2 regions of the Streptomyces sp. NPDC054847 genome follow, and region 2 is predicted to be linked to the other one. Evidence: riboswitches for the same ligand, from Rfam matches in the RefSeq annotation. Region 2 holds a riboswitch; the other holds the start of a gene.
The links. Region 2 has a riboswitch for thiamine pyrophosphate ahead of thiO (glycine oxidase ThiO). Riboswitches for the same ligand answer to the same signal wherever they lie in the genome.

Region 1 (3,397 bases), on a different contig from region 2:
GAACGGTGCGGTGGTCCACTGCTGGTGTGATGGGGGCGCTCCTCACGACGGGTACGGCCGGTGGCCGTGGCAGACGACCATGGATGTCGCCGGCCGGCGGCCCGCTCGTGTGCGTGGCCGCCCCCCACTCGCCCCACGATGGGCCCGTCGGTGACGAGCTCCGGATCTGTTGCGGCGGGCGCGCGGCGCGGCGAGGGTGGCGCGCCGTTCCTCCCGGCGATCCATCGGTCCGTCTGCGCCGGCTGTTGCTCCTGAACGCGGCGGAGGGATCAGAGGAGAGCGAGACGAGACACATCGGACACGTGTTCGATTCTATAGCGGGTGTGCGCCAGCTGGACAACACCGCGAGTGTCCTGTCGCTTTGAAGGGGGCTGCGGCGTCCTTCGCCGCGACTGACATCCCGGCGGCGACAGCACGTGGGCCCGGACCGGTCAGCCAAGCCGAGGCCAGCAGGGCACGGGAATCCGTCTGCGACACTGGATGAACCATGCCCAAGCCAGGAGAACTCACCTTCGTCGCGCCCCGCGGAGCCAAGAAGCCCCCGCGGCACCTCGCCGACCTCACGCCCGCCGAGCGCAAGGACGCCGTCGCCGCGATCGGCGAGAAGCCGTTCCGCGCCAAGCAGCTGTCCCAGCACTACTTCGCGCGGTACGCCCACGACCCCGCCCAGTGGACCGACATCCCGGCGGCCGCCCGGGAGAAGCTCGCCACCGAGCTGCTGCCGGATCTGATGTCCGTGGTGCGGCACATCTCGTGCGACGACGACACCACCCGCAAGACGCTGTGGCGTCTGCACGACGGCACGCTGGTCGAGTCGGTGCTGATGCGCTACCCGGACCGGGTCACCATGTGCATCTCGTCGCAGGCCGGGTGCGGGATGAACTGCCCCTTCTGCGCCACTGGGCAGGCCGGTCTCGACCGGAACCTGTCGACCGCCGAGATCGTGCACCAGATCGTCGACGGCATGCGCGCCCTGCGCGACGGCGAGGTGCCCGGAGGGCCGGCCCGGCTGTCCAACATCGTCTTCATGGGCATGGGCGAGCCGCTCGCCAACTACAAGCGGGTCGTCGGAGCCATCCGCCGGCTCACCGACCCCGAGCCGGACGGTCTGGGTCTCTCGCAGCGCGGGATCACGGTCTCGACCGTCGGCCTGGTGCCGGCGATGCTCCGCTTCGCGGACGAGGGCTTCAAGTGCCGCCTCGCGGTGTCGCTGCACGCCCCGGACGACGAGCTGCGCGACACCCTGGTCCCGGTCAACACCCGCTGGAAGGTGCGCGAGGTCCTCGACGCCGCCTGGGAGTACGCGGAGAAGTCGGGCCGCCGGATCTCCATCGAGTACGCGCTGATCCGCGACATCAACGACCAGGCCTGGCGCGGTGACCTCCTCGGCCGGCTGCTGAAGGGCAAGAGGGTTCATGTGAACCTGATCCCGCTCAACCCGACGCCCGGTTCGAAGTGGACGGCCTCGCGACCCGAGGACGAGAAGGCGTTCGTGGAGGCCATCGCCGCTCATGGTGTGCCTGTCACCGTCCGGGACACCCGAGGCCAGGAGATCGACGGCGCCTGCGGGCAGCTGGCGGCGCAGGAGCGGTGACCCGCAGGGCCGTCGGCCGTGGCTGATACTGTGCCCTGTGCGTTCGCACAATTGAACAACGAAACATTCCGACAGGGGAGCGCACCACAGCGCTGAGAGTGCGGCGAGGCCTTCACGGCCACGGGCCGCAGACCCTCGGACCTGATCCGGGTCATACCGGCGTAGGGAGTCAGCAACATCATGAACAGCCAGCTTCGGCGTGCCGTCCGCACGGCACTCGTCGGCGCCGTCGGCGTCTGCGTACTCGCGGCGTGCGGCGGGGAGTCCAAGGACAAGGACGCGTCCGGCGGGGCGAGCGGCCCGAAGACCGTGACGCTCGTCAGCCATGATTCCTTCGCGGCGTCCGATGCCGTGCTGAAGGAGTTCACCGCGCGGACCGGATACACGGTCAAGGTGCTCAAGAGCGGCGACGCCGGCACGGCGCTCAACAAGGAGATCCTCACCAAGGGCTCCCCGCAGGGCGACGTCTTCTTCGGCGTGGACAACACCCTGCTGTCCCGCGCGCTCGACAACGACCTCTTCACGCCCTACGAGGCCAAGGGCCTCGACCAGGTCGCGCAGGAGGTCCGGCTCGACGAGGGCAAGCACCGCGTGACGCCCGTCGACACCGGCGACATCTGCGTCAACTACGACAAGAAGTTCTTCGCCGACAAGAAGCTCGCGCCGCCGCGGACCTTCGCCGACCTCGCGAAGCCCGAGTACAAGAACATGCTGGTCGTCGAGAACGCCGCCACATCCTCTCCCGGCCTCGGCTTCCTGCTCGGCACCATCGGCGAGTACGGCGAGTCGGGCTGGCAGGGCTACTGGAACAAGCTCAAGGACAACGGCGTCAAGGTCGTCGACGGCTGGGAGCAGGCGTACAACGAGGAGTTCTCCGGCTCCGCCGGCGGCAAGAAGGCCAAGGCCGACCGCCCGCTCGTCGTCTCGTACGCCTCCAGCCCGCCGGTCGAGGTCCTCTACTCCGAGCCGCAGCCCGCGGAGGCGCCCACCGGCGTGGCCACCGGCACCTGCTTCCGGCAGATCGAGTTCGCGGGCCTGCTGACGGGCGCGAAGAACGAGGCGGGCGGCAAGGCGCTGCTGGACTTCCTGATCAGCAAGAAGTTCCAGGAGGACATGCCGCTCAACATGTTCGTCAACCCGGTCGTCAAGGACGCGAAGCTGCCCGAGCTGTTCACCAAGCACGGCGCGGTGGTCGAGAAGCCCGAGACCGTCGCCGCGGACACCATCGCGAAGAACCGTGAGCAGTGGGTCCGGTCGTGGTCCTCGCTCGTCGTGAAGTAGGCACATCCCTGCGCGGGAACGCGGCACGGTTCGGCCTGATGGCCGGTCCGGTCGCGTTCTTCGGGCTCTTCTTCGCCTACCCCGTCGCGGCGATCGTCGGACGCGGCCTCCACGCCGAGGGAGCCTGGCAGTTCGGCCGGTTCTGCGAGGTGCTCGGCCGGTCGGACATCCGCGACGTGCTGTGGTTCACCACCTGGCAGGCGCTGGCGTCCACGGCACTGACCCTGCTGATCGCGCTGCCCGGCGCGTATGTCTTCGCCCGGCTCGACTTTCCCGGGAAGCGGCTGCTGCGCGCGGTGGTCACCGTGCCGTTCGTGCTGCCGACCGTCGTCGTCGGTACGGCGTTCCTGGCCCTGCTGGGGCGCGGCGGACTCCTCGACGAACTGTGGGGGATCCGGCTGGACACCACGGTGTGGGCGATCCTCCTCGCGCATGTCTTCTTCAACTACGCCGTCGTCGTCCGCACCGTCGGCGGTCTGTGGTCGCAGCTCGACCCCCGCCAGGAGGAGGCCGCCCGGGTGC
Region 2 (3,397 bases):
CGGCGAGCCGAGCGGCATGATCGCCGCGCAGCCCACGTCCTGGAGCTTCCGCGCGAGCACCGGGTCGTCGTTCGTGTACGGCAGCACGGTGAAGCCGTCGTCGACGAGCGTCTCCGCCGCGTCGAGCAACTCCACGCCGTCCGGCAGCAGCGTCCGCTCGTCCGCGACGACCTCGAGCTTGATCCAGTCGGTGCCGAGGGCCTCCCGGGCCAGGCGGGCGGTGAGCACAGCCTCGCCCGCGGTGAAACAGCCCGCGGTGTTCGGCAGGACCCGGATGCCGAGCCGGTCCAGGACGGACAGCACGGACCCCTGGACCGTCGGGTCCAGGCGCCGCATCGCGACGGTCGTCAGTTCCGTGCCGCTCGCGACGAGGGACCTCTCGAGCACGTCGAGGCTGGGCGCACCGCCCGTGCCCATGATCAGACGGGAGTCGAAGGTGGTCCCTCCGAGGGTGAAACGGTCGTCGGCCATGGCCGTTCAGCCTCCTTGCACTGCGGTGAGAATCTCGACACGGTCCCCGTCGCCGAGCGGGGTGGCGGCCCATTCGCCGCGCGGGACGACCGCCTCGTTGACGGCCGCGGCGACGCCGGAGGTCGCGGCGGAGAGCGCTGTGACGACCACGTCCAGCGTGATGCCGGCCGCGACGTCCCGGGACTCGCCGTTGACGAGGACGCGGACCCGATCGCCGGCCGCGGCCGAAGCGGCGACCGCGTCGGCGGCCGAGGCACCGACGGGGGCAGCGGCGGAGGCGGCGACAGCGGCGTCGGCGCTGTCGTTCACGGAGGTGTTCATGCGGGCTGCTCCTGAAGGACGGACGAGAAGCGGCGTGGTGAGAAGGGCCGTGCCACTTCGGGGAGTTCACCGTTCGTCAGCGCGTCGGCCAGCACATCGCCGGTGACGGGCGTCAACAGCACGCCGTTGCGGTAGTGCCCGGTGGCCAGAAGCAGTCCGGGCAGTTCGGTGAGGCCCAGCAGCGGCGCGTTGTCGGGGGAGCCGGGGCGCAGTCCCGCCCGGGTCTCCACGAGCGGCAGTTCGGTGATCCCGGGCACCAGCTCGTGCGCGTCGCGCAGCAGTTCGTACACCCCGCCCGCGGTGACCGTCGTGTCCCAGCCGAGCTCCTCGCTGGTCGCGCCCACCACCAGCTCGCCGTCCTCGCGCGGCACGAGGTAGACATGGCTGCCGCGGACCACGGCGCGCACCGTGCGCGACAGGAACGGCGCGTAAGGGCGTGGCACGGTCAGTCGCAGGACCTGGCCCTTCACCGGGCGTACGGGCGGGAGCACGTCCTTCGGTACGCCCTCCAGCCGTCCGCTCATGCTGCCGCCGGCCAGGACGACCTGTCCCGCGGAGATCTCCGTGCCGTCGGCGAGTACCGCCCCGGCCGCCCGGCCGCCCGTCACGAGCAGCCGCTCCGCCCAGCCGCGGCGGAAGTCGACCCCGGCGCGCTCGCAGGCGGCGATCAGGGCCGCGGCCAGCCGGCGAGGGTCGACCTGGTGGTCGCCGTCGACCCGCAGCCCGCCGCGGACGCCGGGGGCCAGCATGGGCTCGAGGCGGCGGCACTCACGGCCGGTGAGCCACTCGGACGTCAGCCCCGACCGGTGCTGGAGGGCGTGCAGTTCACGCAGATGCGCCCGGTCGTCGGCGTCGAGGGCGACGGCGAGCGTGCCGCAGGAGCGGTAGCCGACCCGCCGGCCGGACGTCTCCTCCAGCTCGGCGACGAAGGCCGGATAGCGGTGCGCGGATTCGAGGTTGAGGCCGAGCAGCGTCTGCTCGCCGTAATGCAGTTCGGTGACGGCGGCCAGCATCCCGGCGGCGACCTGCGCGGCCCCGCCGCCCGGTTCCGGGTCGGCCACGGCGACCCGCAGGCCCCGTTGCGCGGTGCGCCAGGCCGTGACCAGGCCGATGATTCCGCCCCCGATGACGAGGACGTCTGGGCTCGGTGTACGAGACATGGGCGTCCAGCCCCTCCCTTCGCCGGCATGACCCGGATCAGGTTCGTACGGTCGGAGGCCGGCCAGCCTCCCTCTCAGCCCGGTACGTCCGGGCTCCCGCGAGTGCCTTACGGTGGCCACCCTAACCGCACGCCCCGACGCGTTGTAAGGGAGCCGCAGCAGTGGCGAAGTCGCTCGACGGACTTGTTCTCTCCCCGGTCGCCGACCAGGCCCCGGGCCAGGTCGGCACCCGGACCCGGTTCACGTACCACGAGGAACGGGGCCGGATCTGGGCCGAGTACGAAGGCGGCGACGTGGTCCGCGGCCATCTTGTGGGCACCAGGGACGGCGACCGGCTGGACTTCCGCTATGTGCAGCTCAAGACGGACGGCGGGACCTCCTCCGGTCACTGCCTCTCCACGGTCGTGGACCTGCCGGACGGCCGGGTGCGGCTGGAGGAGAGCTGGCAGTGGGAGTCCCAGGAGGGCAGCGGGACGAGCGTCGTGGAGGAGCAGGCTTCCTGATCCGCCCCTCCTGACCCCCAGTCAGGTACGTATGGTGTGCGGGTGGACGAACGGCAGCATCAGACGCGGGCGGACGAAGGGCGGCGGACCGAGCCGCGGCGGCGCGTGGTGATCGTCGGCGCGGGCATGGCCGGCGTGCAGACCGCGGTCGCCCTTCGCGAGCAGGGATTCACCGGCACGGTCACCCTGATCGGCGCGGAGCCGCACCAGCCGTACGACAGACCGCCGCTGTCCAAGGCGATCCTGCTCGGCAAGGCGGAGGACTCCGCCTTCGACATCGACTTCGAGGCACTCGGCGTCGAGCTGCGCCTGGGTCTCGAGGTGACCCGGGTGCGGACCGACGCGCACGAGGTCGACACCGCGTCCGGCCCGGTCCCCTACGACGTGCTGGTCCTCGCCACCGGCGCCGAGCCGGTCACCCTGCCGGGCACCGTCGGCGTCCCCGGTGTCCATCTGCTGCGCACGCTCGACGACGCCGCCCGGCTGCGGCCGCTGCTCGTCGAGCAGCACGACATCGTCGTGGTCGGCGCCGGCTGGATCGGCGCCGAGTTCGCGACCGCCGCCCGCGAGGCCGGGTGCCGCGTCACCGTCGTGGAGGCCGCGGGCCGCCCGCTCGCCGGGACCATGCCCGCCGAGGTCGCCGCCCCGATGGCCGCCTGGTACGAGCAGCACGGGGCCGAGCTGATCACCGGCGCCAAGGTGGAAGCCGTCGAGCCGGGAGCCGTCGTCCTGGCCGGAGGGCGCAGGATCCCGGCCGGCGCCGTGGTCGTCGGTATCGGCGCGCGCCCCGCCACCGCCCTGCTGGCGGGCTCCGGCATCGAGCTCGGCCCGGACGGCGCGGTGGTCGCCGACCAGTATCTGCGCGCCTCCGCTCCCGACGTGTACGCCGTCGGGGACTGCGCCTCCTACCCGTCCGGCCGGTACGGCGAGCGGCTGCTCGTC

Region 1: it holds a riboswitch for thiamine pyrophosphate, as region 2 does, so the genes downstream of both, ACWGH4_RS03535 (thiamine ABC transporter substrate-binding protein) here and thiO (glycine oxidase ThiO) in region 2, are expected to answer to the same signal.

The regions. Positions count from the first base shown of each region.
Region 1 covers NZ_JBSGZJ010000015.1:8,964-12,360, reverse strand. Annotated here, with positions in the region: gene ACWGH4_RS03545 (glycosyltransferase) at 1-30, shown strand, start outside; gene rlmN (23S rRNA (adenine(2503)-C(2))-methyltransferase RlmN) at 488-1,594, shown strand; TPP riboswitch at 1,658-1,779, shown strand; gene ACWGH4_RS03535 (thiamine ABC transporter substrate-binding protein) at 1,775-2,875, shown strand; gene ACWGH4_RS03530 (ABC transporter permease) at 2,914-3,397, shown strand, end outside.
Region 2 covers NZ_JBSGZJ010000526.1:820-4,216, reverse strand. Annotated here, with positions in the region: gene ACWGH4_RS31565 (thiazole synthase) at 1-471, opposite strand, end outside; gene thiS (sulfur carrier protein ThiS) at 478-780, opposite strand; gene thiO (glycine oxidase ThiO) at 789-1,952, opposite strand; TPP riboswitch at 1,950-2,062, opposite strand; gene ACWGH4_RS31550 (hypothetical protein) at 2,114-2,455, shown strand; gene ACWGH4_RS31545 (NAD(P)/FAD-dependent oxidoreductase) at 2,582-3,397, shown strand, end outside.